DNA from 2 places in the Bradyrhizobium sp. LTSPM299 genome. Region 2 is predicted to be linked to the other one. Evidence: riboswitches for the same ligand, from Rfam matches in the RefSeq annotation. Region 2 holds a riboswitch; the other holds the start of a gene.
What was found. Region 2 has a riboswitch for S-adenosylmethionine ahead of UP10_RS28275 (O-succinylhomoserine sulfhydrylase). Riboswitches for the same ligand answer to the same signal wherever they lie in the genome.
Positions count from the first base shown of each region.

Region 1: another riboswitch for S-adenosylmethionine. It lies ahead of metX (homoserine O-acetyltransferase MetX); the one in region 2 lies ahead of UP10_RS28275 (O-succinylhomoserine sulfhydrylase).

Region 1 is NZ_JYMU01000004.1:3,015-18,487, reverse strand. It holds gene UP10_RS00110 (M23 family metallopeptidase) at 10-2,082, shown strand; gene clpB (ATP-dependent chaperone ClpB) at 2,133-4,772, opposite strand; gene UP10_RS00100 (helix-turn-helix domain-containing protein) at 4,966-5,532, opposite strand; gene UP10_RS00095 (GNAT family N-acetyltransferase) at 5,602-6,117, shown strand; gene UP10_RS00090 (MOSC domain-containing protein) at 6,188-6,964, shown strand; gene UP10_RS00085 (TIGR02594 family protein) at 6,992-7,648, opposite strand; gene UP10_RS00080 (alpha/beta fold hydrolase) at 7,880-8,752, shown strand; gene metW (methionine biosynthesis protein MetW) at 8,847-9,512, opposite strand; gene metX (homoserine O-acetyltransferase MetX) at 9,509-10,717, opposite strand; SAM riboswitch at 10,803-10,882, opposite strand; gene UP10_RS00065 (chorismate mutase) at 11,054-11,917, shown strand; gene hisC (histidinol-phosphate transaminase) at 11,966-13,063, shown strand; gene UP10_RS00055 (prephenate/arogenate dehydrogenase family protein) at 13,072-14,013, shown strand; gene UP10_RS00050 (hypothetical protein) at 14,342-15,473, opposite strand, start outside.
Region 2 is NZ_JYMU01000055.1:28,730-44,202, forward strand. It holds gene UP10_RS28215 (LLM class flavin-dependent oxidoreductase) at 1-643, shown strand, start outside; tRNA gene UP10_RS28220 (tRNA-Gly) at 715-788, opposite strand; gene UP10_RS28225 (glycosyltransferase family protein) at 898-2,418, opposite strand; gene UP10_RS28230 (methylated-DNA--[protein]-cysteine S-methyltransferase) at 2,631-3,209, shown strand; gene UP10_RS28235 (helix-turn-helix transcriptional regulator) at 3,309-4,148, shown strand; gene UP10_RS28240 (VOC family protein) at 4,203-4,562, shown strand; gene UP10_RS28245 (SRPBCC family protein) at 4,719-5,135, shown strand; gene UP10_RS28250 (hypothetical protein) at 5,237-5,725, shown strand; gene UP10_RS28260 (MATE family efflux transporter) at 5,892-7,334, opposite strand; gene UP10_RS28265 (hypothetical protein) at 7,454-8,503, opposite strand; gene UP10_RS28270 (2'-deoxycytidine 5'-triphosphate deaminase) at 8,693-9,799, opposite strand; SAM riboswitch at 9,923-10,002, shown strand; gene UP10_RS28275 (O-succinylhomoserine sulfhydrylase) at 10,079-11,272, shown strand; gene UP10_RS28280 (SDR family NAD(P)-dependent oxidoreductase) at 11,419-12,192, opposite strand; gene pimD (pimeloyl-CoA dehydrogenase small subunit) at 12,347-13,489, opposite strand; gene pimC (pimeloyl-CoA dehydrogenase large subunit) at 13,676-14,866, opposite strand; gene pimA (dicarboxylate--CoA ligase PimA) at 14,921-15,473, opposite strand, start outside.

The DNA of each region.
Region 1 (15,473 bases), on a different contig from region 2:
GATACAGGGTTGAGCCAACGGGCGTCACGCGGGAGCGGCTTTGGGCGCGAGACCGGGATGATCGATCTCGGTCATGAACCGCCGCTTTCCGTCGACGGCACCGAGGCTGCGGTGATCGATCGCCGCCGTGTCTCCGTGCAGTGGTTCAGCGGCACTATTCTCACCGGTCTGTGCGGCGCGGCTCTTATCGGCGGCGCCGTTTTTGCGTCGCTCGACGGCGAGATGACTTTCGCCAAGGTGCCGGAGCGCGTCGAGGGCGCGCTGCGCGGCGCATTCGGCGCCAATGATCGGGTCGTCAGCCTGCACAAGGGCGATCGCCTGCCGCCGCCGAGCGAGTCCTCGGCCTCCCGCAGCATGGTGCGCGTTTCGACCGTCACACGCGTCGGCAATCGCGACGTGATGCGGGTACGGCCTTTCATCCGTATTTCCGGCAATCTCTCGATGACCACGAGCGACCTGTCGGCCAAGATCCCGCCGTTCAACGCGCAGCGCATGCTGACTGACGTCGGCGCCGAAACGTCGATCACGGCCGAGGATCCGAACGCAAACGCGGCCGACGCCGCCGAGCCCGACGCCGAGGTCTCCTTCGTTACCAAGGATCTCGCGACCGTGCTGCCGAAGGCGAAGCTCGCCGCCGTCGTCGCGCTCGACGACGTCCTGATGCGGGTGCGCGATGCCGCCAACTGGCGTGGCGCCGGCGGATCGGTGCGCTACACACTCGCCAATGCCGCGGCCGACGCAACCGGCTCCGGCCCCGACATGAAGATGGCTTACGCCAGCGAGGGCAATGTCTCCGATCCCTATGCCGGCTTCGAGACCCGCGTGGTGCCGGAGAACGTCACCCTGCTGCCGAAGACAAAGGATCAGGTCACCGGCGGCAATCCGACCGGCGAACGGGTTCACGTCGTCAAGAAGGGCGACTCGATCTCCTCGATCCTGCGCGATCAAGGCGCAACCCCCGACGAGGCCAAGGCCATTGCGGCAACGCTTGGCCCCCGCGGCCGCGACGGCGGCCTGAAGGAAGGCCAGAAGGTGCGGATCCTGATGGCGCCATCCGCCCCGGGACTCCGGCTCCAGCCCTATCGCGTGATCGTCGCCAATGATTCGGTCGTCGAAGCCGTCGCCGCGCTGTCCGATATGGGCAAATATGTCGCCGTTGACGTGCAGAGCATGAACACCGTCACCGACACCGCGGATAATTCCAAGGACGACGATGACGAGGATGATGGTACCGGCGTGCGGCTCTATCAGAGCATCTACGAGACAGCGCTGCGCAACAAGGTGCCGTCGACCATCATCGAGGACATGGTCAAGATCTATTCCTATGACGTCGACTTCCAGCGCAAGGTGCAGCCCGGCGATTCCTTCGACGTGTTCTATGCCGGCGAGGACGAGGGCGTTGCCAGCACCGAAAAGACCGAGGTGCTGTACGCCTCGCTGACCGTGGGCGGCGAGACCAAGAAATATTACCGCTTCCAGAGCTCCGACGACGGACTGGTCGACTACTATGACGAGACCGGCAAGAGCGCCAAGAAGTTCCTGGTGCGCAAGCCCGTCGCCAACGCGATCATGCGTTCGGGCTTCGGCGGCCGCCGTCACCCGATCCTCGGCTATGTGAAGATGCACACCGGCGTCGACTGGGCGACCGCCTATGGCACGCCGATCTTCGCCTCCGGCAACGGCGTGCTCGAGAAGGTCGGCCCCGAGGGCGGCTACGGCAAATATATCCGCATCAAGCACGCCAATGGCTACGAGACGGCCTATGGCCACATGTCGGCCTTCGCCAAGGGCATGGAGATCGGCAAGAAGGTGCGGCAGGGCCAGGTGATCGGCTTCGTCGGTTCGACCGGCCAATCGACCGGTCCCCACGTCCATTACGAAATCCTGGTCAACGGCCGCTTTGTCGACCCGATGCGCGTGAAACTGCCGCGCGGCCGCTCGCTCGAAGGCCCGATGATGGCGAGCTTCGAGAAGGAGCGCGACCGGGTCGACGCCCAGATGAACAGCCGCGGCAGTTCGCGCGTCGTCTCCGAGGCGACGAGTATCGCCACGCCACAGACCCGCTCCATCAGCAACCGCTAAGATCGAGCGCCCTCCCCGCGGCTTGCGGAGAGGGCGTCCGTCTCGAACGGTCAGTTCAGCTTGCGCTTCGGAACCGGCGCGTCGAACTGCACGATCTCGGCGGTCTTTGGCACCTCGCCGTTGAAGGTCAGTACGTTGCCCTTGGCCGAGATCACGACATGATCGCCATCCCTGACCTCGCCGGCCAAAATCATCTCGGCCAGCGGATCCTGCACGCTGCGCTGGATCGCGCGCTTCAACGGGCGGGCGCCGTAGGCCGGATCCCAGCCCTTGTCCGCCAGACAGTCCCGCGCCTTGGCGTCGAGCTCCAGCACGATCTTGCGATCCTCCAGCAGCTTGGTGAGGCGGGCGAACTGGATCTCGACGATCCGGCCCATCTCGTTGCGCTGCAGGCGATGGAACAGGATGATTTCGTCGACGCGGTTCAGGAACTCCGGCCTGAAATGCGCCCGCACCACGCCCATCACCTGGTCGCGCACCGCTGAGGTGTCCTCGCCTTCCGGCTGGTTCACCAGGAAGTCCGAACCAAGGTTCGAGGTCATGATGATCAGTGTGTTGCGGAAATCGACGGTGCGGCCCTGGCCATCGGTCAGGCGGCCGTCGTCGAGCACCTGCAGCAGCACGTTGAAGACATCCGGATGCGCCTTCTCGATCTCGTCGAACAGCACGACCTGATAGGGCCGACGCCGCACGGCTTCGGTGAGCGCACCGCCCTCATCGTAGCCGACATAGCCCGGAGGCGCGCCGATCAGCCGCGAGACCGAGTGCTTCTCCATGTATTCCGACATGTCGAGCCGGACCATCGCGGTCTCATCGTTGAACAGATACGCCGCAAGCGCCTTGGTCAGCTCGGTCTTGCCGACGCCGGTGGGACCTAAGAACATGAACGAGCCCATCGGCCGGTTGGGGTCCTGCAACCCGGCGCGCGACCGGCGCACCGCGGTTGCCACCGCACGCACGGCTTCGGCCTGGCCGACCACGCGGTTGGCGAGGCTGCCCTCCATCTTCAGGAGCTTGTCCTTTTCGCCCTCGAGCATCTTGTCGACCGGCACGCCGGTCCAGCGCGAGACGACCTGCGCAATATGGTTGGCGGTCACCGCCTCCTCCATCATCTCGCCAGCGTTTTCGTTGGCCTCGGTATCGGCGAGCCGCTTCTCAAGCTCTGGGATCCGCCCATAGGCGAGCTCACCCGCACGCTGGAATTCGCCTTTGCGTTGCGCGTTGGCAAGTTCGGTGCGCAGGGCATCGAGTTCGCTCTTCAGCTTTTGCGCGTTGGAGAGCTTGTTCTTCTCCGCGCTCCAGCGCGAGGTCAGCGCCGCCGATTTCTCCTCGAGATCGGCGAGTTCCTTTTCCAAGGTCTGCAGCCGGCTCTTGGAGCCGGGATCGCTTTCCTTTTTCAAAGCCTCCTGCTCGATTTTGAGCCGGATGATTTCCCGGTCCATCGAATCCAGCTCTTCCGGCTTGGAATCGACCTGCATCTTCAGCCGCGCCGCCGCCTCGTCCATCAGGTCGATGGCCTTGTCGGGCAGGAATCGGTCGGTGATGTAGCGATTCGACAGCGTGGTCGCGGCCACCAGCGCAGAATCGGTGATGCGCACGCCGTGGTGCTGTTCGTATTTGTCTTTCAACCCGCGCAGGATCGAAATGGTATCCTCGACGGTCGGCTCAGGCACGAAAATCGGCTGGAACCGGCGCGCCAGCGCGGCATCCTTCTCGACATGCTTGCGGTACTCGTCGAGCGTGGTGGCGCCGATGCAGTGCAGCTCACCGCGGGCGAGCGCGGGCTTCAGAAGGTTGGACGCGTCCATCGCGCCGTCGGCCTTGCCGGCGCCGATCAGCGTGTGCATCTCGTCGATGAACAGGATGATGCCGCCCTCGGCGGACGTGACCTCCTGCAGCACGGCCTTCAGCCGCTCCTCGAACTCACCGCGGTATTTTGCGCCCGCAATCAGCGAGCCCATATCGAGCGACAGGAGTTTCTTGTCCTTCAGGCTCTCCGGCACGTCGCCATTGAGGATACGCAGCGCCAGCCCCTCGACGATCGCGGTCTTGCCGACGCCGGGCTCGCCGATCAGCACGGGATTGTTCTTGGTTCGCCGCGACAGCACCTGAATGGTGCGGCGGATCTCCTCGTCGCGGCCGATCACCGGGTCGAGCTTGCCGTCACGTGCCGCTTGCGTGAGATCACGGGAATATTTCTTCAGCGCGTCATAGGCATTCTCCGCGGTCGCAGAGTCAGCCGTGCGGCCCTTGCGCAGCGATTCGATCGCCGCGTTGAGGTTTTGCGGGGTGACGCCACCCTTGCTGAGGATGTTGGCGGCCTCGCTGTTCTTCTCGAGCGCGAGCCCGAGCAGCAGCCGCTCCACGGTGACGAAGCTGTCGCCGGCCTTGTCGGCGGCCTTCTCCGCCGCATCGAAGGCGCGCGCCAGCTCCGGGGCCAGGTAAACCTGCCCGGCACCATTGCCCGAGACCTTCGGAAGCTTGCCCAGCGCCTCTTCGGTCGCTTTCAGGATTGCGCGAGAGTGTCCCCCAGCGCGGTCGATCAGACCGCCGGCGAGCCCCTCGCTGTCGTCCAGCAGCACTTTCAGCAGATGCAACGGCGAGAATTGCTGGTGGCCATCGCGCATTGCGAGCGACTGGGCAGACTGGATAAATCCGCGCGCACGCTCGGTGTACTTCTCAATATTCATTCGTTTTCCCTCGGCCTGCCGTCACCACCCTATCAGGCATGGTTCCAGCATCTTCATTGGGTTTCCGCGGGCCGCGTTGACGTTCCTCAACCAGCCTCTGGTCGTCGCCATCATTTTTCAGGCTTGCCACAGATGTGGGCACTTGGTTTCAAAACGGAAGAGCCAAAGCTCGCGATTTCGCCCGGTGAATCAGTCAGCGCCGCACGACAGCGACAAGGTAGCGGCAGGACTGAGCAGTCTCGTTACGGAAGACAATGTCCGATGGCGGGCCAAGCTCGACCCGGTCGCCCGCGGCAAGCTCGTGGCTGATAGCCCCCTCCATCAGGGTGAGGCGTCCACTGATGACCCAGACCACCTGACGGATCAGGTGATAGGCACTGGCGGGAAAGCCGACCTCCTGACGGGCAGGCAGTTCGATCTCCACCAGTTCGAGCGGATTGGCAGGATGAAGAAACACCTGCCGCCGCAGATAAGCCGCCTTCGGATCGCGCCACACGGGCTGATCCTTGGCGCGCTGGAGACGGGCATGGACGGGCGCGACCGCCTCGAACAGGGCGGCCATGGTCAGGCCGTAGGCCGTCGCGATCCGCGACAGGGTCGCGGCCGTTGGGCTGGCCTCGGTCCGCTCGATCTTGCTCAGCATCGCCTTGGAGACGTCGGCCCGCCCGGCGAGTTCCGCCAGCGACCAGCCGCGCGTCTCCCGCTCGGAGCGGATTCGCCGCCCAAGGCCATCACTGGCTTTGTCCTCTGTAATTGACATATCGTCTTACATAGTGGACGATCCGCCCGCTTCAAGACCCAATCCGAGGAACTTGCCGAGGAACCTGTGATGACCATCCGCCCTGCCACCGAACAGGACATTCCCGCGATTACCGCGATCTACAATGACGCCGTCGCCAACTCGAACGCGGTATGGACGGAGAAACAGGACACCGAGGCCGAGCGGCTGGCCTGGATGAAGGCGCGACAGGCGCTGGGCTATCCGGTGCTGGTTGCCGCCGAGGGCACGACCGTCCTCGGCTATGGTACCTTCGGCGATTTCAGGGCCTTTCCGGGCTACCGCTACTGCGTCGAGCACAGCGTCTACATCCACGCCGACCATCGTGGCCGTGGGCTCGGGCGCATCATCGTCGACGAGCTCGTGGCCGCCGCCACCGCGCTCGGCAAGCACGTCCTGATCGCGGGCATCGACGGCGGCAATCCGGCCTCGCTGCGGCTGCACGCGCAGGCGGGCTTTGTCGAGGTTGGGCGCATGCCGGAACTCGGACGCAAGTTCGGCCGGTGGCTCGATCTGGTCTTCATGCAGCGGATTCTCGACGCGCCGGGCGCTGTACGTTCCGATTGATCGCCTGCGTCTCGGGGCGGTTTTCCTCGCCCGCCAAACAGGATAATGCGGGCGCCTGGAAGGAACGCGCATGTCCTCAGCCAAGATCACCGGTATCTACCGTTACCCCGTCAAGGGCCTCACGCCCGAGCCGCTGTCACGTGCCGAGCTGAATGTCGGCCAAACGCTGTGGTCCGATCGCCGCTACGCGATCGAGAATGGTCCGAGCGGTTTCGACCCTTCCACACCAAAATGGCTGCCGAAGCCGCATTTCCTGATGCTGCAGCGGGACGAGTGGCTGGCGCCGCTGTGCGCCCATTTCGACGATGACAGCCATGTGCTGACACTGCGCCGGGATGGCGCGATGGTCGCCCAGGGTGACCTCGAGACCGCCGCGGGCCGCGCCGCGATCGAACGCTATTTCGCCGACACGCACACCAGCAGGATCAAGGGCCCGCCGAAAGTGCTGGCGAGTCCCGGCCACAGCTTCTCCGACGTCCCCCGCAAGGTGATCTCCATCATCAATCTCGCAAGTCTGCGCGCCATCGAGAACCTGGTGCAGGCACCGGTCCATCCGTTGCGCTTCCGTGCCAACCTCTATGTCGAGGGCTGGCCGGCCTGGCATGAAGCCGGCCTGCTCGATCAGACGATTGCGATCGGCAGCGCACGGGCGAAGGTGGTGAAGCGCATCACCCGTTGCGCCGCGGTCAATGTCGATCCCGACACCGGCGCGCGCGATCTCATGGTCCCGCAGGCGCTGATGCAGCGCCTCGGTCACAATGAGTGCGGCATCTATGCCGAGATCATCTCCGACGGCGGGGTCGCCGTCGGCGATGTGATCGCGGCCGAGCAGCCGACGTTGGTGTAGAGTAGAGCCAACGCCGGCAACGACAATTCAGTTCGTCGGCATCACATAGGCATAGATCCGGCCGCGCGACACCGGCGCCTCGCGAACGCGGTTGCCGTTGTTGCCGGAGATCATGATCGGATTTCCGTTCGCATCGACGCCGGTGATGATGCCGACATGACCGCCGCCGCGGCGGCCCATCACGGCGATGGCGCCGACCTGCGGGCCTGAAATGCGCTGACCGTATTTGGCGAACGAGCTCGCCATGTCGGAGCCGGTGCCATGATAGCCGGATTTCTGCAGCACCATGTTCATGAACCGTGCGCACCAAAGGCTGCCGCGACCGGTCGGGTTGCCGCCGATATATTGGCGCGCTTCAGAGACGATGCCGGACGAGCCGAAGCTGCTTGCTTCCGCCACACCGCCGGTGTTGGGCACCGTCGCGCCGGACATCGCGGCCGCATTGGCGTCAGCGAAGCCGAACGTCTGCTCGGCGCCACGCTCCGCGCGCGACAGCCGTGCCGCATGCCGATAGTGGTGACGGGCATAGTGCCGCGCATGATAGCCGGCATGGGCCGAATGCGCGTGACGCGAATGATACGGTCGTGCCGAAGCCGGAGCGGCTGAAATGAGGGCGAGAGTGAGCGAAACCAGAGCCAGCGCGACAAGACGAAGCGACCGGCGATACGCAAGCAACTGAACCATACTCGATGAGATCCTCTGTAACACCCCCGGTTCCCCGACCACGTTCCTTGCGAAACGCGGCGGTGGTTTTGAGTGCCGGGATGTGGCGGGAGGACGATTTCATGCGGCGCTGCGACAACGATTTCTGGGTCATTCCGCGATGATTCGATGACGAAAAAGAACCGGAACTGCCGCATTGCAGCCTCGGAAATTAACTGCAAATCTGGAGCCGACCCACGAGAGGAAGGTTCAATGCCCCGTGCCATGACGAAAGATAATGTCCGCCTATATTTCGAAGAGGCCGGCCACGGAACCCCGATCATTTTCCTGCACGAATTCGCGGCTGATCACACCAACTGGGAACCGCAGCTGCGCTACTTCTCGCGCGGGCACCGCTGCATCGCCTATTCGGCGCGCGGCTACACGCCGTCCGACGTTCCGCCGACTGCAGACGTCTACACCTACCAGCATTTCTATACCGATGCGCTCGCGGTGCTCGATCACCTCAAGATCGACAAGGCGCATTTCGTCGGCCTCTCGATGGGCTCGTATTCCTCGTTGCAGATCGGCCTCAACGCGCCGGAGCGCGCGCTTTCGATGACGCTGGCCGCGGTCGGCTCCGGCTCGGCCCTCGAGAACCTCGACGCTTTCCGCGCGCAGTGCCGCGCCAATGCCGCGCAGTACGAGGCGATCGGCTCCGTCGAGGTTGCGAAGGTGACGCGCGAGGCGCCGAGCCGGATCCCGTTCCTGCTGAAGGATCCGCGCGGCCACGCCGATTTCTACGCCGCGCTGGCGCGCCATGATGCCAAGGGTTCGGCGAACACGATGCGCAGCTTTCAAGGCGGCCGGCCCTCGATCTACACCATGACGGAAGCGATCCGACGCGTGCCGACGCCGGCGCTGATCCTGTGTGGCGACGAGGACGACAATTGCATCGCGCCGAGCCTATTCCTGAAGAAGCATTTGCCGGCCGCGGGCCTCGCCTTCTTTCCGAAGGCGGGACACGTGCTCAATCTCGAAGAGCCGGCCTTGTTCAACGAGATGGTGGAGCGCTTCATCGCGCTGGTGGAGGCCGGACGCTGGCCGGTGCGCGATCCGAGGTCGATGGTGGCGGCGCCGGTGTGAGCCGTCATTCCGGGGCGATGCAACGCATCGAACCCGGAATCTCGAGATTCCGGGTCTGGTCCTTCGGACCATCCCGGAATGACGCCAAAGGCAATCACTTCCCTTTCGTGCCCCGGCTGAGCAGGAACACGCCCTGCTCGCCGAACATATTCCAGACCCACCAGGGCAGATTGAGCGGCACCGGACGGCCGTAGAGATCGAGCGCGACCGCGCGCTCCATCTTGACGTTGATCTCGCCGCACAGCTCCACAAAATCCTTGATGGTGCAGAAATGGATGTTTGATGTGTCGTACCAGGTCGCCGGCAGGTTCTCGGTGCGCGGCATGTGGCCGCCGATCAGGAGCTGCAGCCGCATCTTCCAGAAGCCGAAATTCGGGAACGAGACGATGGCGCGCTGGCCGATGCGCAGCAGGTTTTCCAGCACCACCCTCGGTTGCCGCGTCGCCTGTAGCGTCTGCGACAGGATCACGTAGTCGAAGGCATCGTCGGGATAGTTGACGAGATCGGTATCGGCGTCGCCCTGCACCACCGCCAGCCCCTTGGCGACGCAGCGGTTGACGCCCTCGCGCGACAACTCGATGCCGCGCCCGTCGATGCCGCGGCTCTCGAACAATTGCAGCAACTCGCCGTCACCGCAGCCGACGTCGAGCACGCGCGAGCCCGGCGCAACCATGTCAGCGACCAGCAGATGGTCGGTGCGATAGCTTCCGGTTCGCTCGGGCGCGACGCCCTGCAATGGCAATGTCTGCTGGATGTTCATGATTGGCCGTCGCTATCGTTAAGTCCGCGCGCCTTGCCTGCGGAGTGCAGGAAGGCGCGGACGATATCGAGGAATTCGGGCACGTCGAGCAGGAAGGCGTCGTGGCCGCGATCGGTCTCGATCTCGGCAAACGACACCCGCGCACTCGACGCGTTCAGCGCGTGCACCAGCGCACGCGATTCCGAGGTCGGAAACAGCCAGTCGCTGGTGAACGACACCACGCAGAAGCGCGTCTTGATGCCGGTGAACGCCTTCGCCAGCACGCCGTCGTGGTCGCCGGCGATATCGAAATAGTCCATCGCGCGGGTCAGATAGAGGTAGCTGTTGGAGTCGAAGCGCTCGACAAAGGACGAGCCCTGGTAGCGCAGATAGCTCTCGACCTGGAAATCGGCGTCGAACGAGAAGGTCGGCAGTTCGCGGTCCTGCATCCGCCGCCCGAACTTGCGATGCAGCGCGGCGTCCGAGAGATAGGTGATGTGCGCGGCCATCCGCGCCACCGCGAGGCCGCGGTGCGGATGCGTATCCTCGTCGACGTAGCGGCCGCCGCGCCAATCCGGATCGGCCATCACCGCCTGTCGGCCCAGCTCATGGAACGCGATATTCTGCGCCGAGTGGCGTGTCGAGCAGGCGATCGCCAGCGTCGAGAACACGCGCTCCGGGTAGGCCGCGGTCCATTGCAGCGCCTGCATGCCGCCCATCGAGCCGCCGACCACACAGAACAGCGTCGTGATGCCGAGGCGATCGATCAGCATCGCTTGCGCACGCACCATGTCGGGGATCGTGATGATCGGAAAATCGAGCCCCCACGCCTTGGCCGTAGCCGGATTGATCGAGGCCGGCCCGGTCGAGCCCATGCAGCCGCCGATCACGTTGGAGCAGATGATGAAGTATTTTTCGGGATCCAACGGCTTGCCAACACCGACCATCGTATCCCACCAGCCGGCCTTGCCGGTGACAGGATGGATATTGTTGACATGCTGGTCGCCGGTCAGCGCGTGACAGACCAGGATCGCGTTGGACCTGTCGGCGTTGAGCTCGCCATAGGTCTGGTAGGCGATCTGGAACGGTGCGAGATCGACGCCGCAATCGAGCTTCAACGGCTGATCCATCCCGAACTTCGCCACCAAAGACGACGGATGATCCGTCTCATGGGCGCGATCATCGCTGTGGATCGGCGGGCTTGCTATCGGACGTCCGTTGCTCATGTAGGCGACCTCGCCTCCACGCGGGAGGCCTCGAACGGAGATCAAGCCATAAAAAAACCGGCCTGAACAAAAGGTTCGGCCGGGAGCTGATGCGTCCCCGGCCTGTTTAGCGAGTTGTTTAACGTGGCTGCAAGCCGGCCGGCTCAAATGACCACGGAGTACGGCAAAGCTAGTCCTCGGTCCTCCCGTCGTCAAGACAGCCCGGCCCAGGGGCATGGTTAACCCTGTCAGCGCAGGGCTGAGCCGCGACGTTTCTCTTTGCTTTCGGCGCCCGTCTTTTCTAATCAGGGCCCTGTCTGACGCGGCATCGGGCCGCCCGGACCTCAAGGTTTTCCGATGTCCAAGCCACCCCCGGCGCCGCCTTCACTGCAGGAGCTGCGCAAAGAAATTGACAGTATCGACGAGCAGGTTCACCGCCTGCTGATGGCGCGCGGCGACATCATCGACCGCCTGATCCAGGTCAAGCAGACCCAGGAGGTCGGCTCGGCGTTTCGCCCGGCGCGCGAGGCCAGCATGATGCGCGGCCTGGTCGAGCGTCATCGCGGTATCCTGCCGCTCGACACCATCGAGAGCATCTGGCGCGTCATCATCTCGACCTTCACCTACGTCCAAGCGCCGTTCGCGGTGCATGCCGACGTTTCGGTCGGCGAATCCGCGATGCGGGATTCGGCACGGTTTCATTTCGGCTTCGTGGTACCCTATGTGGCGCATTTCAGCGCACAGGCCGCGGTCGAAGCGGTAGCGAAATCCAAGGGCGACCTCGCGCTGGTCTCCGCGATCTCCAGCCGCACGCCCTGGTGGAACGCGCTCGAAGCCGACGGCGCGCCGAAGATCATCGCGCGGCTGCCGTTCCTCGAGCGCGCCGACCATCCGGCCGCGCTGCCGGTGTTCGTGGTCTCGCGGGTCGCCGACGACGCCATGGTCACCGAAGTCCAGATGTGGAGCGTGCGCGTCTCCGGCTGGAACGCCGACGTCGCCCGCGCGCTGGCGCCGCTGGCCGAGATCGTCGCGGTGCCCGACACCGCCTTCGACGGCGCGGCGCTGCTGGTCTCGGTCACGGGGCAAGACCCTCATAAGAGCGGCTTTGAGATCATCAAGCTCGCTTTGATCAAGGCCGGCGCCTCGGTCCGCTCGTCGGCCCTCGTCGGCAGCCACGCAACGCGCTATACGGTTCCCACGAATGGGTCGGCAAAGTCCTGAATTGAAGTCATTCAGACTCTTATGCCGCCCGCCTATCCGGAGTTGAAGATGTCCCGCCCCGTGCCGAATCCCGGCATTCTCGATATTGCGCCCTACACGCCCGGCAAGAGCCCGGTGCCGGAACCGGGCCGCAAGGTGTTCAAACTGTCCGCCAACGAGACGCCGTTTGGCCCGTCGCCGAAGGCGATGGCGGCCTACAAGCACGCGGTCGACCATCTGGAGGATTATCCGGAAGGCACCTCGCGGGTGCTGCGCGAGGCGATCGGGCGCACCTACGGTCTCGATCCCAACCGCATCATCTGCGGCGCCGGTTCCGACGAGATCCTCAATCTGCTCGCGCATACCTACCTCGGTCAGGGTGACGAGGCGATCTCGACCACCCATGGCTTCCTGGTCTACCCGATCGCGACGATGGCGAACGGCGCGAAGAACGTCGTCGCGGCCGAGACCAATCTCACCGCCGATGTCGATGCGATCCTTAAGGCGGTGACGCCGCGCACCAAGCTGGTCTGGCTCGCCAACCCGAACAATCCGACCGGCACCTATCTGCCGTTCGACGAGGTCAAGCGGTTGCACGCCGGCCTGCCCTCGCATGTGGTGCTGGTGCTCGACGCCGCCTATGCCGATTACGTCTCGCGCAACGACTACGAGATGGGCATCGAGCTGGTGGCCACCACCGAGAATACCGTGGTGGCGCACACCTTCTCGAAGATCCACGGCCTTGCGGCACTGCGGATCGGCTGGATGTTCGGCCCGGCGCATATCGTCGACGCCTGCAACCGCATCCGCGGTCCGTTCAACGTCTCGGCGCCGGCGATGCTGGCGGCGGCGGCGGCGATCGAGGACTCCGCGCATGTGCAGATGTCGAAGGCTCACACCGAGACCTGGCGCAACTGGCTGACCGAGGAGATCGGCAAGCTCGGGCTCAAGGTGACGCCGAGCGTCGCGAACTTCGTGCTGATCCATTTCCCGACCGAGAAGGGCAAGAGCGCAGCCGAGGCCGATGCCTATCTCACCAGGCGCGGCCTGGTGCTGCGGGCGCTCAACAATTACAAGCTGCCGCATGCGCTGCGCATGACCATCGGCACCGAGGAGGCCAACCGCCTCGTGGTCGAGGGCCTGCGCGACTTCCTGGCCGGAAAGTGACCGTTGACGTGACGACAACTCCGATCTTCAAACGCGTAGCGCTGATCGGCTTCGGCCTGATCGGCGGCTCGATTGCGCGCGGCGCCCGTGCGCAAGGGCTGGTCGGCGAGATCGTGACCACCGCGCGCTCGGAGAAGACGCGCGCCCGCGTCGCCGAACTCGGCATCGTCGACCAGGTGTTCGCAACCAATGCGGAGGCGGTGAAGGATGCAGATTTGGTCATCCTCTGCATTCCCGTCGGCGCCTGCGGTCCGGTCGCGGCCGAGATCGCTGAACATCTCAAGCCCGGCGCGATCATTTCCGACGTCGGCTCGGTGAAGGGCGCTGTCGTCAAGGACATGGCGTCGCATCTGCCTGATGGCGTGCACTTCGTGCCGGCGCATCCGGTCGCCGGCACCGAGCATTCCGGCCCGGACTCCGGCTTTCCCGAGCTCTTCATCAACCGCTGGTGCATTTTGACGCCGCCGGAAGGTACCGATCCTGCGGCGACTGGCCGGCTGCGCGCGTTCTGGGCTGCGCTCGGCGCTAAGGTCGAGATCATGACGCCGGATCATCATGATCTCGTGCTCGCGATCACCAGTCATCTGCCGCATCTGATCGCCTACACCATCGTCGGTACTGCCGATGAGCTGGCGCAGGTGACGGAATCCGAGGTGATCAAATTCTCCGCCGGCGGTTTTCGTGATTTCACCCGCATCGCAGCCTCCGATCCCACGATGTGGCGCGACGTGTTCCTCGCCAACAAGGACGCCGTGCTGGAGATGCTCGGCACCTTCACCGAGGATCTCGCAAAACTCACCCGCGCGATCCGGCGCGGCGACGGCGAGGCGCTGTTCGATCATTTCACCCGCACCCGCGCCATCCGCCGCGGCATCGTCGAGATCGGCCAGGACTCCGCCGCCCCCGACTTCGGCCGCCCGCACGCGAATCTGGCGAACAAGTCGGAGTGATGCGTGCGATGCGAGACTGATTGCGCGGCAATCACCCCATCGTCGTCCTGGCGAAAGCCAGGACGACATCGAATTCGTTGCGCGCTCGAACGTCAAACGCCCGTCATTGCGAGGAGCGATAGCGACGAAGCAATCCATCGCTCCGCATGTATGGAGAGATGGATTGCTTCGCTTCGCTCGCAATGACGGAAGACATTAAGGGATTGCGAGAGCGATGCGCTCATCGATCGTCTCGCCCGGGGCTACCCCTCTCCCCAACCCTCCCCCGCAAGGGGCGAGGGAGCCCGAGCTGCGTGCCCACCTCACATACGCGCATCGTCGTCATGCTCTAGAACGGGTAGTACCGGATCTGCGTCATCACAATGTGGTCGTCGCTCCTCGGCGCACCGCCGACGCCTGAGAACGCGAAGCGCTGGGTGTAGGAATACTGGGCGCCGGCCTTGATGGTGCCGTAGGTGCCCTTGAAGATCGTGTCGTAGAAGCCCGCGGTGTACTGCCTGACCTCCGAGGTATTGCCGTTGCAGGTCGCGGCCGGCGAGTTTTCGGTGTTGCAGCCGAGATTGTTGTAGAGCGGATTGCCGTAGCCGAACGGCACCGTCCCGACATCGGAGAACGTCGCCTTGGTCTTCTCCAGACCCGCATAGGCATAGAGATCGAGCGATGGTGTCGTATGCCAGACCGTCCCCACAAGGAATGCCGTGATCGGCAATGGCTGCATCGAGCCGTCCTGCCGCACAGTCACGTCCGGAAACGGGGTTGCCGTGAAGCGGCCGAGCGCGCCGTAGGAGGCCGAGGCCTGCACGTCCAGCGTCTTCGGCACGATCTCGGCCGAGAGGTGACCGCCGAAGCTTACGGTGTTGACGTCGTGATTGGCGAAGTTGAAACGATCGTAGAAGTCGCGATACTCCGCCCAGCCCTCGACATGCAGTCTGTAAGGCCCGAGCCGCGGATCCCACGCCGCTTTCACGGTGATATCAGGGATGTGGTTCAAGCTGACATTGTTCGCGTTGTTGAAGAAGCTGCCGCCCGGCCCGGTCAGGTTCACCAGCAGGTTCGGATTCAGCACGCCCTGCGGCCCGGCCGCCGGCGTGCCGACCAGCGGTGTGTTGCCGCCGAAGAACGATGTCTGCGGATTCTCGGCCGAAACGGCGAGCTTGAACTCGGGCCCGATATCCTGCCAGACGCGCACGCCGGGTTGCCGCGCTCCGAGAAAGCCCGGCACCAGTTCGAAATCGATCACGCCGGGCGTCTCGGCCACGCGCGGGTCGATGCCCGCCTTGCTCGGCGCATTCAGCGACCAGGTCTGGCCGGCGAGAACATGCAGGCCGAGATCGGTGCGGTCGATCTCAATGCTCGCCTGCCGCAGCCGCGGATTATAGGAGTTGGTCGCGACCGAATTTGCGGTCTGCGCCGCGCCTTCGAAATCGATCTCGCCGAAGCCCGCGATATGGGTGTTCGCC
Region 2 (15,473 bases):
TCAGCCGCCTGAGGGCCAGACCGACGCCGACATGGGGCGGCGTCACGCGGAGATTTTCTACGACCTGCTGCGCGGGCAAGGCTTTGCGCAGCCGAATCCGCGGCCGATGTTTCCAAATCCTCCCGGTCTGCTGCGGCTCGAACCGCTCTCGGAAGGCCTGCGCGACCGAATCTGGTGGGGCGCCGGCTCGAACGCCACGGCGATCTGGGCGGCCAAACTTGGCATGAACCTGCAGAGCTCGACCCTCAAGAACGACGAGACCGGAGAAGCCTTCCACGTCCAGCAGGCGGCCCAGATTCGGGCCTACCGTGCGGCCTGGAAGGAGGCCGGTCATGCGCGCGAGCCGCGCGTCTCGGTGAGCCGCAGCATCTTCGCGCTGGTCGACGATCGCGACCGCGCCTATTTCGGAAACGGGCAGGAGGAAGACCAGATCGGCTTCATCGATGAGCGGACGCGCGCGATCTTCGGCCGCGGCTACGCCGCCGAGCCGGAGGCACTGATCGCGCAGCTCAAGACGGACGAGGCGATCGCGGAGGCCGATACCCTGCTGCTGACCGTCCCCAATCAGCTCGGCGTCGCCTACAATTCGCATGTGATCGAGACTATTCTGACCCAGATCGCGCCTGCGCTTGGGTGGCGGTGAGGAGCGGAACGGCAACATTTGGAGCGTGCCGTGGAGCCGCTATCGGTCAACCGCTAAATCGCTGAACGAATTGGAGCGGGCGAAGGGAATCGAACCCTCGTATGCAGCTTGGGAAGCTGCCGTTCTACCATTGAACTACGCCCGCGATCTCAATCGCTTAAGTCCGCTTTACCGCTCAAGACCGTGCCGGACAATAGCCCGGGCCGACGGCAAGGATCAAGCGTGCATTCACAGCGGTCACGGGTCACTCGCCGCTAATAGTCGAGCCGCACGAGCACGTCATTGATGACGAATGGTGCTACAGCCGCCACCGCGTCGCAGGTGCCGCTTCGCACGAAGACGCAGGCATCGCCGTTGCCGACGGCCGCGCAACTGCGCCGTGAAAAATCCGCAGGGAGATCGGCTGCCGAGGCCGGGCGTGCCAGGATGCGATTGAAGGCTGGCTTTGTCGCCTGCACCAGAGCCGGAAGATTTCCCTTCGCAAGGGGATCGCCGGGCTGCAGCGCGTAGAGCGGCGACGAACCCGCCAGCCGTTCCTGCCCCGGCAGCAAATGGAAGGGAACATCGTAAAGCGCGAGACCGCACAATTTGGAATCGCTGCGCAATTCCGCCGCCAGCTGTGACGCGCCGACGCCGCGCATCCAGTCGTCATGCATTTCTTCGCTTGCCCCGGCGAGTGCCACCGAGACCAGCGCCCATCCGCCGGCAACGAGCGGCAGCGCCCACCGTCGCCAGGCGCGCTTCGCGCGCAGCGACTGGATCCAGTCGGCCGAGCCCAGCGCCGCCACGATGATGAGCAGGACTATCGACAAAAAGACAAAACGGTATTCCTTGTGTCCGATCAGGCTGTGAAAGACCAGGTTCACGAGCGCCACGGCCAGCAACAACGGTGCGTGTCGCGCGCCGCGCCAGATCGCCCACAGCAGCGGCACGACCGCCACTGACCAGACCATCCAGAAACTGACGAGATAGGTCACCGCAGGCTGCAGGCCGAACTCGGCCGCACGGTCGTGCAGCAGATTCTGCTCGATGTTCGCGATCAGCCAACGGAACGGGACGACGCCATGTGCGACATCGACCATGGCAGCGAGCAGCAGCACGACGAGCCCGCCGGCGACCAGCGGAATCAGATTCCGCCAGTTTCGCCAGCACACGCCGATAGCCAGCACGGCAATCGCAGGCGCATATTGAAAGCGGCAGACAAAGGCGAGCGCGAGCAATGCACCGCCGATGACGAGGCGTCGCTGCGATGGCCCGCCGGTCAACAGCAGCGCCGCCGGCACGATGAGCGCCGTCGCTAACGGTTCACTCAACGTGTGCGGCGCGAACAGGATGAACTCGAACCAGATCGCGGCGACAAAGGCCGCAACGATGGCGTGGGTTCTCGAGATCCGCGCGCCGAGAAACCAGGCGCTGGCCACGATCGACAGCGATGCGAGCGCGGCGACCAGGCGAGGCACCACGAAGGCCCCCGCGCCACCAGGCACAACGAGGTCGCCGACAGCGACGGGCCCCGCCAGCAACGTCGGCAGGAACCAGCCGCGGATACCGTAACGCCAGTCCCAGGTGATGATGCCGTCATGGCCGAGCAGCCGCCAGGCCGGCTCGAGGTACTGAAAGATCTCGTCGGGATGGATGATGTTGGGCCAGACAGCGAGCGGAAGGCGGATCGCCAGGGCCAGCAACAGCAATGCCGCCAGGGGGTGAAAGCGCCCGGTCGCTGGTCCGACCTCGCCCGTGTGGCCAGGCGATCGATCGGCGCTCGTTCTCGTCATCGTTCCGCCGACCGTATCGAGAGGCCCGGGCCTCGTGGAGCAGCACCGACGAACAGATAGCGCCCATGCCTTTAAGATGCGTGACCGGAGGCCGGGCTTTGGACACCGGACGGGCGGTCCGGAGCCATCAGCGACATCCTTAACCGAACGTTAAGATTCCAGGTGCGCGCGATGGCAAGGGTGCTAACATCTCTCCCGGGGTTGGTGCTGTCATGGCGGGGCGTGGGTATACCATTTTCGACACGGCAATCGGCCGATGCGGCATCGCATGGGGAGAGATGGGCGTGGTCGGGGTGCAGCTTCCCGAAGCACGCGAGATCGAGACCCGCAGGCGGCTGTTCCAGCTTTATCCCGACGCCCGCGACATACGGCCATCCGAGGAGATCGAGGTCGCGATCGAGGGCATCGCCGCGATCCTGCGCGGCGGCAACAGCGACCTGTCCGGCGTCACGCTCGACATGACCGACATCCCGGCTTTCAACCAGCGCGTCTACCAGTTTGTCCGGACGATTCCGCGCGGCGAAACCCTGATTTATGACGAGGTGGCGCGTGCGTTAGGCGCCTCCGGCGCGGTCCATTCGGTGGCGCAGGCGATCAGCCGCAATCCCTTCATGATCATCGTGCCCTGCCACCGCGTGCTGGAAGCGGGCCATTATGCCGACCCGATCTCGCCGCACGGCGGCGGCATCTCGAAGCGGCGGCTGCTTTCGATCGATGGCGCGCAGACGATCACGAACAAGACCCTGTTCGACGTGCTGCTGCCGGTTGCGCCGCCGCGGCCGCATCCTTAGGTCATGTGCGCTTCGCACATGACCTAACTTTTTTGTTTGTACATGATCTTATCGGAAAACCGGACTCCACTTTTCCGGATCATGCACTAAATCCTAGGCATGAACCGCACCACGCTGTTGCAGCGCGATCGCATCACCGTCAACGAGTTTTGCTGCACGGCTGAGCCCGGCGACAAGCCGTTTGTCGAGCAGTTTGCCAGCCATTCGGTGTCCTATGTGCGCAAGGGCAGTTTCGGCTGCCATTGCCGCGGCCGCTTCCATGAACTGGTCGCCGGATCGTTCCTGATCGGCCATCCCGGCGACGAATACACCTGCACCCACGATCACGTGGTCGGCGACGAGTGCCTCTCGTTCTTCCTCGATCCGGAGCTGGTGGAGACCATCGGCGACCGCGCCGCGGTCTGGCAGGTCGGCTCGGTGCCGCCGCTGTCCGAGCTGATGGTGCTGGGCGAACTCGCGCAAACGGCGGCAGATGGCAACAGCGACGTCGGCCTCGACGAGGTCGGGCATCTCCTCGTCAGCCGCCTTGTCGAACTGGTCTCCGACCGCAAGGCCAAACCCCTCACCGCCGGCTTGCGCGACCGCCGTCGCGCGGTCGAGGCCGCGCTATGGATCGATGCCAATTCGCATCGCGGCATCGATCTCGACGATACGGCCGATCAGGCCGGCCTCAGCACATTCCATTTCCTGCGGCTGTTTTCCGCGGTGCTCGGCGTCACCCCGCATCAATATCTGGTGCGCTCGCGGCTGCGTCATGCGGCGCGCCGGCTTGCCGACGATGATAGCCCGATCACCGACATCGCCTATGACGTCGGCTTCGGCGATCTCTCCAATTTCGTGCGCAGCTTCCACCGCGCCGCCGGCGCCTCGCCGCTGAAATTCCGCCAGGCCTCCCGCGGCGACCGCAAGATTTTCCAAGAACGTCTCGCGCTGCAATAGCTAGGGTTTCTCCAGGCCGCGCGTCATCGACGGGCCCCCATCTGGAGACCAATCATGTACGACCATATCGGATTGCGCGTCAGTGACCTCGACGCCAGCGTGCGCTTCTACGCCGCCGCACTGGCGCCGCTCGGCTTTGTGCTCTGCTCGCGCGACGACAGCGGCGCCGGCTTCGGCCCGAAGAGCGAGCCCGCACTCTGGCTGCATCTGCACAAGGGCAAGTCCGCGGGCGGCGCCCACATCGCCTTCCGCGCATCGAACCACGACGCGATCAAGAAATTCTATTCCGAAGGCGTCAAGGCCGGCGGCAAAGACAACGGCGCCGCGGGCCATCGCAAGGATTACAGCCCGACTTATTACGCGGCGTTCCTGATCGACCCCGATGGCAACAATGTCGAGGCGGTGTGCACCTAAGTTTCCACCGTCATTGCGAGCGAAGCGAAGCAATCCACAGGCCCGCGCATGCGGACGGATGGATTGCTTCGTCGCGGAGCCTGTCATCGGGCGCGCATTCGCGCGACCCGTTGGCTCCTCGCAATGACGACCTCTTCAAATAGAAAGGACTGAACTATGGCTTCGATTTACAAGGACATCCCGATCGACGCGCCGGCCGACCACGTCTGGGACGCGCTACGCGATTTCGGGGCGTTGCATACGCGGCTGGCGCCGGGCTTCGTCACCGACACCCAGCTCGAGGGCGACGTGCGCATCGTCACCTTCGGCAACGGCTCGGTGGCGCGCGAGACGCTGGTCGATTGCGACGACAAACGGCAGCGGCTGGTCTATGCGATCACCAGCGAGCGGCTGAAGCAGCACTCGGCGTCGGCACAGGTGTTCGCCGAGGCCGACGGCCGCTGCCGCGTGGTGTGGATCGCCGACGTGCTGCCGCACGAGGTCGCGCCCTATATGGACGCGCAGATGGATCTCGGCGCGGCTGCGATGCAGACCGCACTGGCCCGCTCGGTCAGGGATGGGAAAGCTGCGTGACCTTCCTCACAGAAGAGGGCCGCTTCCGCCTCTAAGCCTCACCCCGTGCGTCCGGATCCTCGCCCGCAATCGTGGGCTGCGGGCGCACGGGAGGGTTTGCCATGACGGGAGCCGACAAGGTCGTGTGCCAGGCGGCCACGCTGCTTCTGCTGTTTGCGCTGACATCGACACCCGCGAAGGCGCAATTCCTGGGCGGCGGAGGCGGCCAGGACATGATGACGCAAATGGCGCCGATGCTGGAAATGATGAAGGCGAAGATGGGCAAGCGCCGCTTCGCCATGATGATGCAGACCATGGGCCCGATGATGAGCGGCATGTTGGATGGCGGCGGCCGAATTCCCGGCCTCGGCGGCGGCTTCGGTGGCATCCCCGGCAGCTTTGGCGGCGGCAGCGCCAGCACATATGGCGGCGGAATACCGAGCACCCCCGAGAGCTACGGCGTCGGATTGGGCGGCATCGGTGGCGGCGATATCATGGGCATGCTCGGCGGCGGTGGCGGCGGCGAGCTGATGGGCATGATCCCGCAAATCATGCGGATGGCGAATTTCGGCGGCGGTGGACGTCACGGCCGGCGGCACCGGCAGCGGTGATACGACCGGCGCGCAGCTCTATCCCCGTCATTGCGAGCCAACGGGTCCCGCGAATGCGCGCCCGATGACAGGCTCCGCGAAGCAATCCATCGCACCGCCCGCGCGGAAGTATGGATTGCTTCGTCGCTATCGCTCCTCGCAATGACGGCTTGCTTGAATCAAGGCCTCAAGACAACGCCGGCTGCACCTTGGCGATCGGCGCGGGCTTGCCCCAGCGCGTCAGGATCACACTGAGGCAGGAGAATGTGCCGAGCACGCCCATCGAGGCAGCGGCGAGGGTGAAGAAGTTTTGCGCGGTCGCGTCATGCGTCGAAAGCCACCAGCCGCCGGTCGCGATGAAGATCAGCCGCGCGCTTTGCGCCAGCACCGGACCCAGCACCTTGGCGGCGCCCTGCGAGGAAAAATACATCGACATCGCCAGCCCGATGAAGGCGTACATCGGCGCGGCCGTGGAGAGATATTGATGACTGGTGCTCCGCACATGCGGATCATCAGTGAAGAGATTGACCCAGAGGTCGGGGAACACCGCGATGAAGCTGCCGACCGCGCCGACCATCAGGAATGCCATCGTGCCCGCGGTCCATGCGATGCGCCGGGCACGGGCGATGCGCTCGGCACCGACGGCCATGCCGATCATCGGCACCGAAGCGATGCCGACGGCGAACGCGACCGAGGTCAGCATGAATTCGAGCCGCGCACCGATGCCGTAGCCGGCGAGCACCGCGGTGCCGAATTGCGCCAGCATGTGGGTGAAGATCGAGATCGTCAAAACCGATTGCAGCGGCGAGAAGCAGGAGATCGCGCCGACCTTCAGGACGTCGATGAACATCGCCCCCTGCACCCGCAATCCCCTGAGCTTCGGAACGACGCGGGCGCGGCCGGAGAACAGATACCAGCCCATCACGGTGATGCTGATCGAATAGGCGATCAGCGAACCGGCGGCGACGCCGCGCATGCCGAATTGCGGCACCGGACCGAGGCCGAGCCCGAGCGTGCCGCCGAGCAAGATCTGCCACACCGCCGACGACAGGATCATGGTCGACGGCAGTTTCATGTTGCCGGTGCCGCGCAGGATGCCGGCCATGGTGTTCATCAGCCAGGGCAGGATCGCGCCGCCAAAGAAGATCTGCGAATAGCCGACTGCCTGCGCCAGCACATTGCCGCGGCCGCCGAGCAGTTCGAGCAGACGTGGACCGAAGATCAACATGCCCAGCATGAATGTCAGACCGAAGGTCAGGCCGATCAGCAACGCGTGTGCCGCGAGCGTCGAGGCGCGCTCGATCTCGCCGGCGCCGAGCGCGCGCGCGATCGAGGATGCCACGCCGCCGCCCATGGCGCCGCCCGACATCGTCATGGTGAGGATCACGCAGGGAAACACCAGCGTCATCGCCGCGAGCGACTCGACACCAAGGCGGCCGATATAGGAGGTCTCCGCGATCACCACGCAGGTGCCGGCGGACAGCGCGATGACATTCGGCCAGGCCAGCCACAGCAGCGTGCGCAGGATCGGTCCGTCGAGCAGCGCATTGCGCGCCGGCCTGGCCACCGGCGGCGGCAGCGGCCGCTCGTGTTCGTCGACGGGTATTTCGGCGAGGCCGAGATCGGACATTTCGTCTCCCGTGCGCGATCTTCGGGAGCCGCGCATGGTGTTTCCCTACCATGGTGGCAGCCGATTCCACCTGCGCGGGACGCAAGGGGGACCTGCGCGATTGCAGGTGAACTTTCGCACTACCCCACCGACCACACCAACTGCGCGCGGGCGCTTCCGTTCAGCTGCAAATGCACCGGAATATGCCGCCCGCAGCCGGCCGCCAGCCCCTCGAACATACCCGTCAGCACGCTGGCGCAGGCCGGATGATAATCGGCGACGTCGGCCATCAGCTTCCAGCCCTGCTGGCGGATTTCGAACTGACCCTCGGATTCGCTGATCTCGGCGACATCGTCCTGCGACTCGAAGAGCACGCGCAGGAACGCGGCAAATTCCGCCGCACGGCCACGACGACCACCAAGCGCATGCGCGACCTCGTCGAAATACTGCATGCCAATCAGCTTGCCGGTGAGATGCAGCAGATAGCTCGCATCCTCCGGGCCGAACACCTGCACGATCACGGGTGCTGCCGTCTTCACATATTCCATCGCGTAGTTGCGATAGGCTTTTTCGAGGCGCGGCTTCGGCCAGCTATCGACCGGCAGTGCCGGCGCGGTGCTGGAATCGAACAGCGGCGCCTCGAGATGGCGCGCGAAGACAAGTCGCTGGTCGAGCTCGAGCGGATGGTCGTATTCGCAGTAATAGCCTTCAAGTCCATCCTGCCCGTCGACGCTCTGCTTGGTGCAGACGAAGCCGAGCCTGAGATCGCCGAGGGCTGCACCATTGTTGGCGTGCCAGCCGCGCAGCATCGCGCGCGAGACTTCGCCGGGCACGCCGCAGATCGCGGTGCCCTTCCAGATCCAGCGCGGCGGCGGATAGCGGATCCAGGCCTTGCGGTCGGTCTCGTGCATGTATTCGACATGCACGCCGCCGATCCAGTTCGAGAGGTAGTGATATTGCGCGGCGGCGACCGCCGGCGGCAGGTCGTCAAGGCCGAGCTTCTTGAGCCCCGGCAGGAAGCGCTCCTGCTGCTGGCGGCGAAACACCCGGAACACGAACTCGGCCGCATCGGCGGTGCCGCGCCGCGTCACCACGGTGAGGATCAGCCCGGTGAAGAAGGCATGGTAGAGATCGGCGACGCTGCGCCATTTCCGCCATTGCGCTTCTTGCGCGCCCTGCTCTCCGGTCATGTTCGCTCCCGTTTGTTGTTTTGCCAGAGTGTGTCATCGCCGGAGAAGCGACGCAACCAACGCACATGCAGTGTCATCGCCCGACTCGTTCGGGCGATCCAGTATTCCAGAGGCGTACGTTATCTATTCAGGGGCCGCGGCGGACTGGATTCCCCGCTTTCGCGGGGAATGACGACGGAGAGAATATCGCTACACCCGAAAATGCTTCGAGAGCTTCAGGCCCTGCGCCTGGTAGTTGGAGCCGATGCGCTGGCCGTACATCGCGTCGGGCCGCTCGAGCATCTTCTCATAGACCAGACGACCGACGATCTGGCCGTGCTCGAGGATGAACGGCACTTCGCGCGAACGCACTTCGAGCACCGCGCGCGACCCCTTCCCGCCGGCGCCGGCATAGCCGAATCCGGGATCGAAGAAGCCGGCATAGTGGACGCGGAATTCGCCGACCAGGGGATCGAACGGCACCATCTCGGCGGCGTAATCCGGCGGCACCTGCACGGCTTCCTTTGAAGCGAGGATATAGAATTCGCCGGGATCGAGGATCAGACTGCCGTCGGTGCGCGCCTTGATCGGCTCCCAGAAATCGTCGACCGCGTAGCCGGCGCGGCGGTCGACATCGACCACGCCGGTGTGGCGCTTGGCGCGGTAGCCGACGAAGCCGTTCGAATTCTCGCCGGAGAGATCGACCGAGAGCGCAACGCCCTCGACCAGATCGGCATCGTCGATATCGACCAGCCGCTCGGCGGCATGCAGCGCGTCGAGCTCATCGGCACTGAGGACCGCGTCGCCGATGCGAAAGCGCACCTGGCTCAGCCGCGAGCCCTCGCGCAGCAGCACAGGGAAGGTCTTCGGGCTGATCTCGGCATAGAGCGGCCCGTGATAGCCGGCGCCGATCATGTCGAAGCGGCGGGTGCCGTCGGCGATCACACGGGTGAAGACGTCGAGCCGGCCGGTCGAGCTCTTCGGGTTGGCCGCGGCGACGATCTCCGGCGGCAGCGCCAGGCTTTCCAGCAGCGGGACGATATAGACGCAATTGGTCTCCAGCACCGCGCCGTCGGACAGATCGATCTCGTGCAGCTTCAACTGGTCGATGCGCTCGGCAACGGTGGAGTCGGGCCCCGGCAGGAAGCTCGCACGGACGCGGTAGGCGATGTCGCCGAGGCGCAGATCGAGGCTCGCCGGCTGGATCTGGCTCTCGATGAACGGGTACGCCGGCAGAATGAGGCCGGCCTCCGCCATCTCCGCGATCATGCGGTCGGGCAAGATTCCGTTGGATTCTTCTTCCAGCGTGAACGACACGGCGCGGCCCCTCGAGATGGCCCAAAATCATACCCTGAGCGGCCATCCAAGCCCCAAAATATGGGCTTTTACGAGTTATCCGATGACCGCCTTGACGGAAAGGCCGTGAGGGAATATCAGCAACACTTATCCCGTGGTGATTTGAGCCGGCCGGCTTGCAGCCACGTTAAATAAGTCGCTAAACAGGCCGGGGACAGTGTGATCCCGGCTTGTGGAGGTTTCTCCAGGCCGGTTTTTTTGTGGCTATTTTCCCAAGGGAATGGCCGCGTCGGAGGTCACATGTCTGAAGCCAAATCTACCGCCCACTATCGTCCCGAAACCCGCCTCGTCCATGGCGGCACGCTGCGCTCGCAATTCGGCGAGACGTCGGAAGGCCTGTTCCTCACCCAGGGCTATGTCTACGACAGCGCAGAGCAGTGCGAGGCGCGCTTCAAGGGCCAGGATCCCGGCTTTATCTATTCGCGCTATTCCAATCCGACGATCGCGATGTTCGAGCGCCGCATGATCGAGCTGGAGGGCGCCGAAGCCGCGCGCTCGACTGCGACCGGCATGGCCGCGGTGACCACCGCGATCCTCGCACCGCTGAAGGCCGGCGATCATCTGGTCGCGTCGAAAGCCCTGTTCGGCTCGTGCCTTTACGTGGTGCAGGACCTCTTGCCGCGCTACGGTATCGAAACCACGCTGGTCGATGGTCTCGATCTCGACCAGTGGCAGCGCGCATTGCGGCCGAACACCAAATCCTTCTTTCTGGAGAGCCCGACCAATCCGACACTCGACGTGCTCGATATCGCGGCCATTGCCAAGATCGCGCACAGCGGCGGCGCCCGGTTGATCGTCGACAACGTGTTCGCAACGCCGATCTGGCAGAGCCCGCTCACGCTCGGCGCCGACGTCGTGGTCTATTCCGCGACCAAGCACATCGACGGCCAGGGCCGCTGCCTCGGCGGCGTCATCCTGTCGTCCGAAGCTTTCATCGCCGAGCACATCCATAATTTCATGCGCCAGACCGGGCCGTCGCTGTCGCCGTTCAACGCCTGGGTGCTGCTGAAGGGACTTGAGACGCTCGGCATTCGCGTCAAGGCGCAGACCGAGAGCGCGGCGAAGATCGCCGACGTGCTGGCGAACCATTCGAAGATCACGCGGCTGGTCTATCCCGGCCGCGCCGACCATCCGCAGGCCGAGACGGTGAAGAAGCAGATGCGCGCCGGCTCAACGCTGGTCGGCTTCGAGGTGACGGGCGGCAAGGCCGGCGCCTTCCGCTGCCTCAACGCGTTGAAGATCGCGCGGATATCCAACAATCTCGGCGACGCCAAGAGCCTGGTCACGCATCCCGCGACCACGACACATCAGCGCCTGGCGCCGGAAGCCCGTGCCGAACTCGGCATCAGCGAAGGCTTTATCCGCTTCTCGGCGGGGCTGGAGCATGCCGACGACCTGATCGAGGATCTCGATCAGGCGCTGGCGCAGGTATGAGAGACTGGCTCCATCCGTCATGGCCGGGCTTGTCCCGGCCATCCACGGCTTGCTTCTCGCTACACCAAGACGTGGATGCACGGCACAAGGCCGGGCATGACGAGTTTGTGGAGCGATTGAGCGCTACTTTATCGAGCGACTGAGCGTTACGTCGCTGCCGTGGTGACGCCGCCGTCGATCACGATGGTCTGGCCGGTCATGAAGGTCGAGGCGTCGGAGGCGAGATAGGCCACCGCGCCGGCGATCTCCTCGGGTTCGCCGATACGGCGAAGCGGCGACGACGCGGTGCGGCGCTTCAGGTTCTCCGGATCCTCCCACAGCGCGCGAGCGAAATCGGTCTTCACCAGGCCCGGCGCCACGCAATTGACGCGCACGCCCTTCGGACCCCATTCGCCGGCGAGGCTGCGGCACAGCGCAAAGTCGGCCGCTTTCGAGATGCCGTAGGCGCCGATCACCGTCGAGCCGCGCAAGCCGCCGATCGAGGAGATGATCACGACCGAGCCCTTGCCACGCTCGGCCATCTGCGGAACGGCGAGCGCGCAGAGCCAGATGTTGCTCTTGACGTTCGAGCCCATGATCTTGTCGAAGGCCTCGTCCTTGATGTCGAGCAGCGGGCCGTAATAGGGGTTCACCGCTGCGTTGCAGACCAGCGTGTCGATCTTGCCGTAATGTTTGATCGTGCCCGAGATCAGCGCCTCGACCTCTTCGCGGCGCGAGATGTTGCAGGGGATGACGATCGCATCACCGCCGTTGCTGTTGATGCCGTCAGCGACCTCCTTGCAGGCGTCCGCCTTGCGCGAGGAGATCACGACCTTGGCGCCGAGCTTTGCGAGCAGTTCGGCGGAGGAACGGCCGATGCCGCGGCTCGAGCCGGTGATGACGGCGACGGTGCCGGTGAGATCGAATGGAGTGTTTTTCATTGTTGTTGGGCTCCACTTGGTGTCGTCGCCCGCGAACGCGGGCGATCCGGTATTCCAGAGGCGGCGCAGCTAGAACCGAGAAGCCGCGGTGTACTGGATCCCCCGCTCCAGTGCGCAAGTGCGCACAAGGCGGGGGATGACAGTCATCATGAGGCTAGAGCAGCCCGCCGCCCTCGCTGACGCGGCGGAGGTGGTAGTCGGTGTCGCCGAGCGTGTTCTCGATCATGGTCAGTCGCTTGAAGTAGTGGCCGATCTTGGCCTCCATGGTCATGCCGATGCCGCCATGGAGCTGGATCGACTGCTGGCCGACGAACTTCAGCGACTTGCCGATCTGCACCTTGGCCGCGGCGACCGAGTTGGCACGGTCCTTGGCGTTGTCGAAGTCCGACGCCATGGTCGCGAGCATCGACATGCTGCGGGCCTGCTCCAGCGCCACGAACATGTCCGCGGCGCGGTGCTGCAGGCTCTGGAACGAGCCGATCGCAACGCCGAACTGCTTTCGCGTCTTGATGTACTCGACCGTGCTCGTCAACGACTCGTCCATCGCACCGACGGCTTCCGCGCAGATTGCGGTGCGGGCTTCGTCCGCCACGCGCTCGATCAGCGGCAGCGCATTCTCAGGATCGCCGATCGCGGCATCAGCGCCGACCTCGACATTGGTGAAGGTGATGTCGGCCGCGTGCAGGCCGTCCTGGGTCGGATAGCCCTTGCGAGTGATGCCCTTGGCGTCTGCCGGCACAAGAAACACGCCGACGCCGGTCTTGTCGCGCTGGCCGCCCTTGGTGCGCGCAGTGACGATCAAGGTGTCGGCGTTCTCGCCGTTGAGCACGACGAATTTTTCGCCGTCGATCACCCAACCGTCACCCTTTTTCTTCGCCGTCGTAACGACGTCGTGCAGATCGTAGCGCGAGCTCTTCTCAAGCTGCGCGAACGCGAAGGTCTTGCTGCCGTCGATGATGCCGGGAATATATGTCGCCTTCTGCTCGGCCGAGCCGCCGTGGCGCAGGAAGCTGCCGGCGATGACGACCGTGGCCAGATAAGGCTCGACCACCAGCGCCTTGCCGAGCGCCTCCATCACGATCATGGTCTCGACCGCGCCGGCGCCGAAGCCGCCATCGGCCTCCGCAAAGGGCAGACCAAGCAGGCCCTGCTCGGCAAGCTTGCCCCAGAGCGCTTTGCTCCAGCCGCCCTTCTCCTTCATGTACTTCTTGCGCGCATCGAAATCGTAGGCATCCGTGAGAAGCCCGTCGACGCTTTCCTTGAGAAGCCGCTGCTCCTCGGACAGATCAAAATCCATGTTACCGTCTCTCCAAAATCGCATGGGGCACCACTGCCGCCCCGATCTCCCCTCGTCATCCCCGCGAATGCGGGGATCCAGTACACACCGGCTGTCATCGTGACCTACGGACGCCGCGGCGTGCTGGGTCCCCCGCCCCAGTGCGCAATTGCGCACAAGGCGGGGGACGACAGCTGAACTTGTGGCTTACAGCCCCAGCACCGCCTTGCTGATGATGTTGCGCTGGATCTCGTTGGAGCCGCCGTAGATCGAAACCTTGCGGTTGTTGAAGTAGCTCGGCGCGATCTGTGCACTCCAATCCATGCTCTCGTTGGAGCCGGCGTCGCCGTGCTCGTCATAGGGCGCGGCAAACGGGCCGATCACCTCCATCAGGAGCTCGGTCGTGGTCTGCTGGATTTCGGAGCCCTTGATCTTCAGCACCGAGGAGGCCGGATTGGGCTTGCCCTTGCCGTGCTTGCCCTCGTCGGCGACGACGCGCAACTGAGTGAGCTCGAGCGCCTTCAGCTCGATCTCGCAGGCGGTGAGCTTTTCGCGGAACGCCGGATCCTCGATCACGGGCCGACCGCCGGCCTCAACCTTGGAAGCCAGCGCGCGGATGCGGCGCAGCCGCTCCTTCGACACGCCGACCCGGGCGATGCCGGTGCGCTCGTTGCCGAGCAGGAATTTGGCGTAGTCCCAGCCCTTGTTCTCCTCGCCGATCAGGTTCTCATAGGGCACCTCGACGTCGTCGAAGAAAACTTCATTGACCTCAACGCCGCCGTCGATGGTCTGGATCGGGCGCACGGTGACGCCCTTCGACTTCATGTCGAACACGATGAAGGAGATGCCCATCTGCTTCTTCGCATTGTTGTCGGTGCGGCAGAGGCAGAAGATCATGTCAGCGTGCTGGGCGAGCGTGGTCCAGGTCTTCTGGCCGTTGATGATCCACTTGTCACCCTTGCGCTCGGCCTTGGTCTTCAGCGAGGCGAGGTCAGAGCCGGAGCCGGGCTCCGAAAAACCCTGGCACCACCAGTCGTCGACATTGGCGATGCGCGGCAGATACTGCTTCTTCTGCGTCTCGTTGCCGAAGGTGTAGATGACAGGGCCGACCATACTGACGCCGAAGGCGAGCGGCTGCGGCGCCGGATAGGACTGCAGCTCCTCGTTGAAGATGTAGTGCTGCACCGAGGTCCAGCCCGTTCCGCCGAATTCCTTCGGCCAATGGGTGACGCCCCAGCCCTTCTTGTTGAGGATGCGCCACCAGGTGACCATCTCATCCTTCGACAGATGGCGGCCTTCCTGCAGCTTGCGGCGCGTGTCCGGCGGGACGTTGGCCTTGAAGAACGCCCGCACGTCCTCACGAAACGCTATCTCTTCCTTGGTGAAAGCGAGATCCATCGGATCCTCCTTTGAACGAACAGTCTTTGAACGAACAGTCTTGGTCGTATTGTTCTACTGCGGTGTGGGTTGAAGGGTTTTCGGCTGCTGCTGGCGCAATTCGTGGCGCGACAGTTTTCCAACCGGAGTGCGCGGCAGTTCGGCGACGAACTCGACCGCAACGGGCAATTCATGCTTGCCGAGCTTGCCGGTCAGGAACGCACGCAGCTCGTCGAGCGAGAACGGTTGTTGCCCGTCGCGCAGCTTGATGAAAGCTTTCGCCGCCTCGCCGCGGTAATCGTCGGAGATGCCGATCACAATCACCTCCTGCACGGCGGGATGCATGTAGATCGCCTGCTCGATCATCTGCGGATAGACGTTGAAGCCGCCGGAGATGATCATGTCCTTCTTGCGATCGACCAGATAGAAGTAGCCGTCGACATCCATGTAACCGATGTCGCCGGTCAGGAAGCGGTCGCCGACGAAGGCTTCCGCGGTTTCCTTCGGCCGGTTCCAGTAGCCCTTGGTGACGTTCGGGCCGCGGATACGGATCTCGCCGACCTCGCCGACCGGCATCAGCTTCGTCGAATCGTCCAGCGACACCACATCCATCTCGATGCCGGGCAGC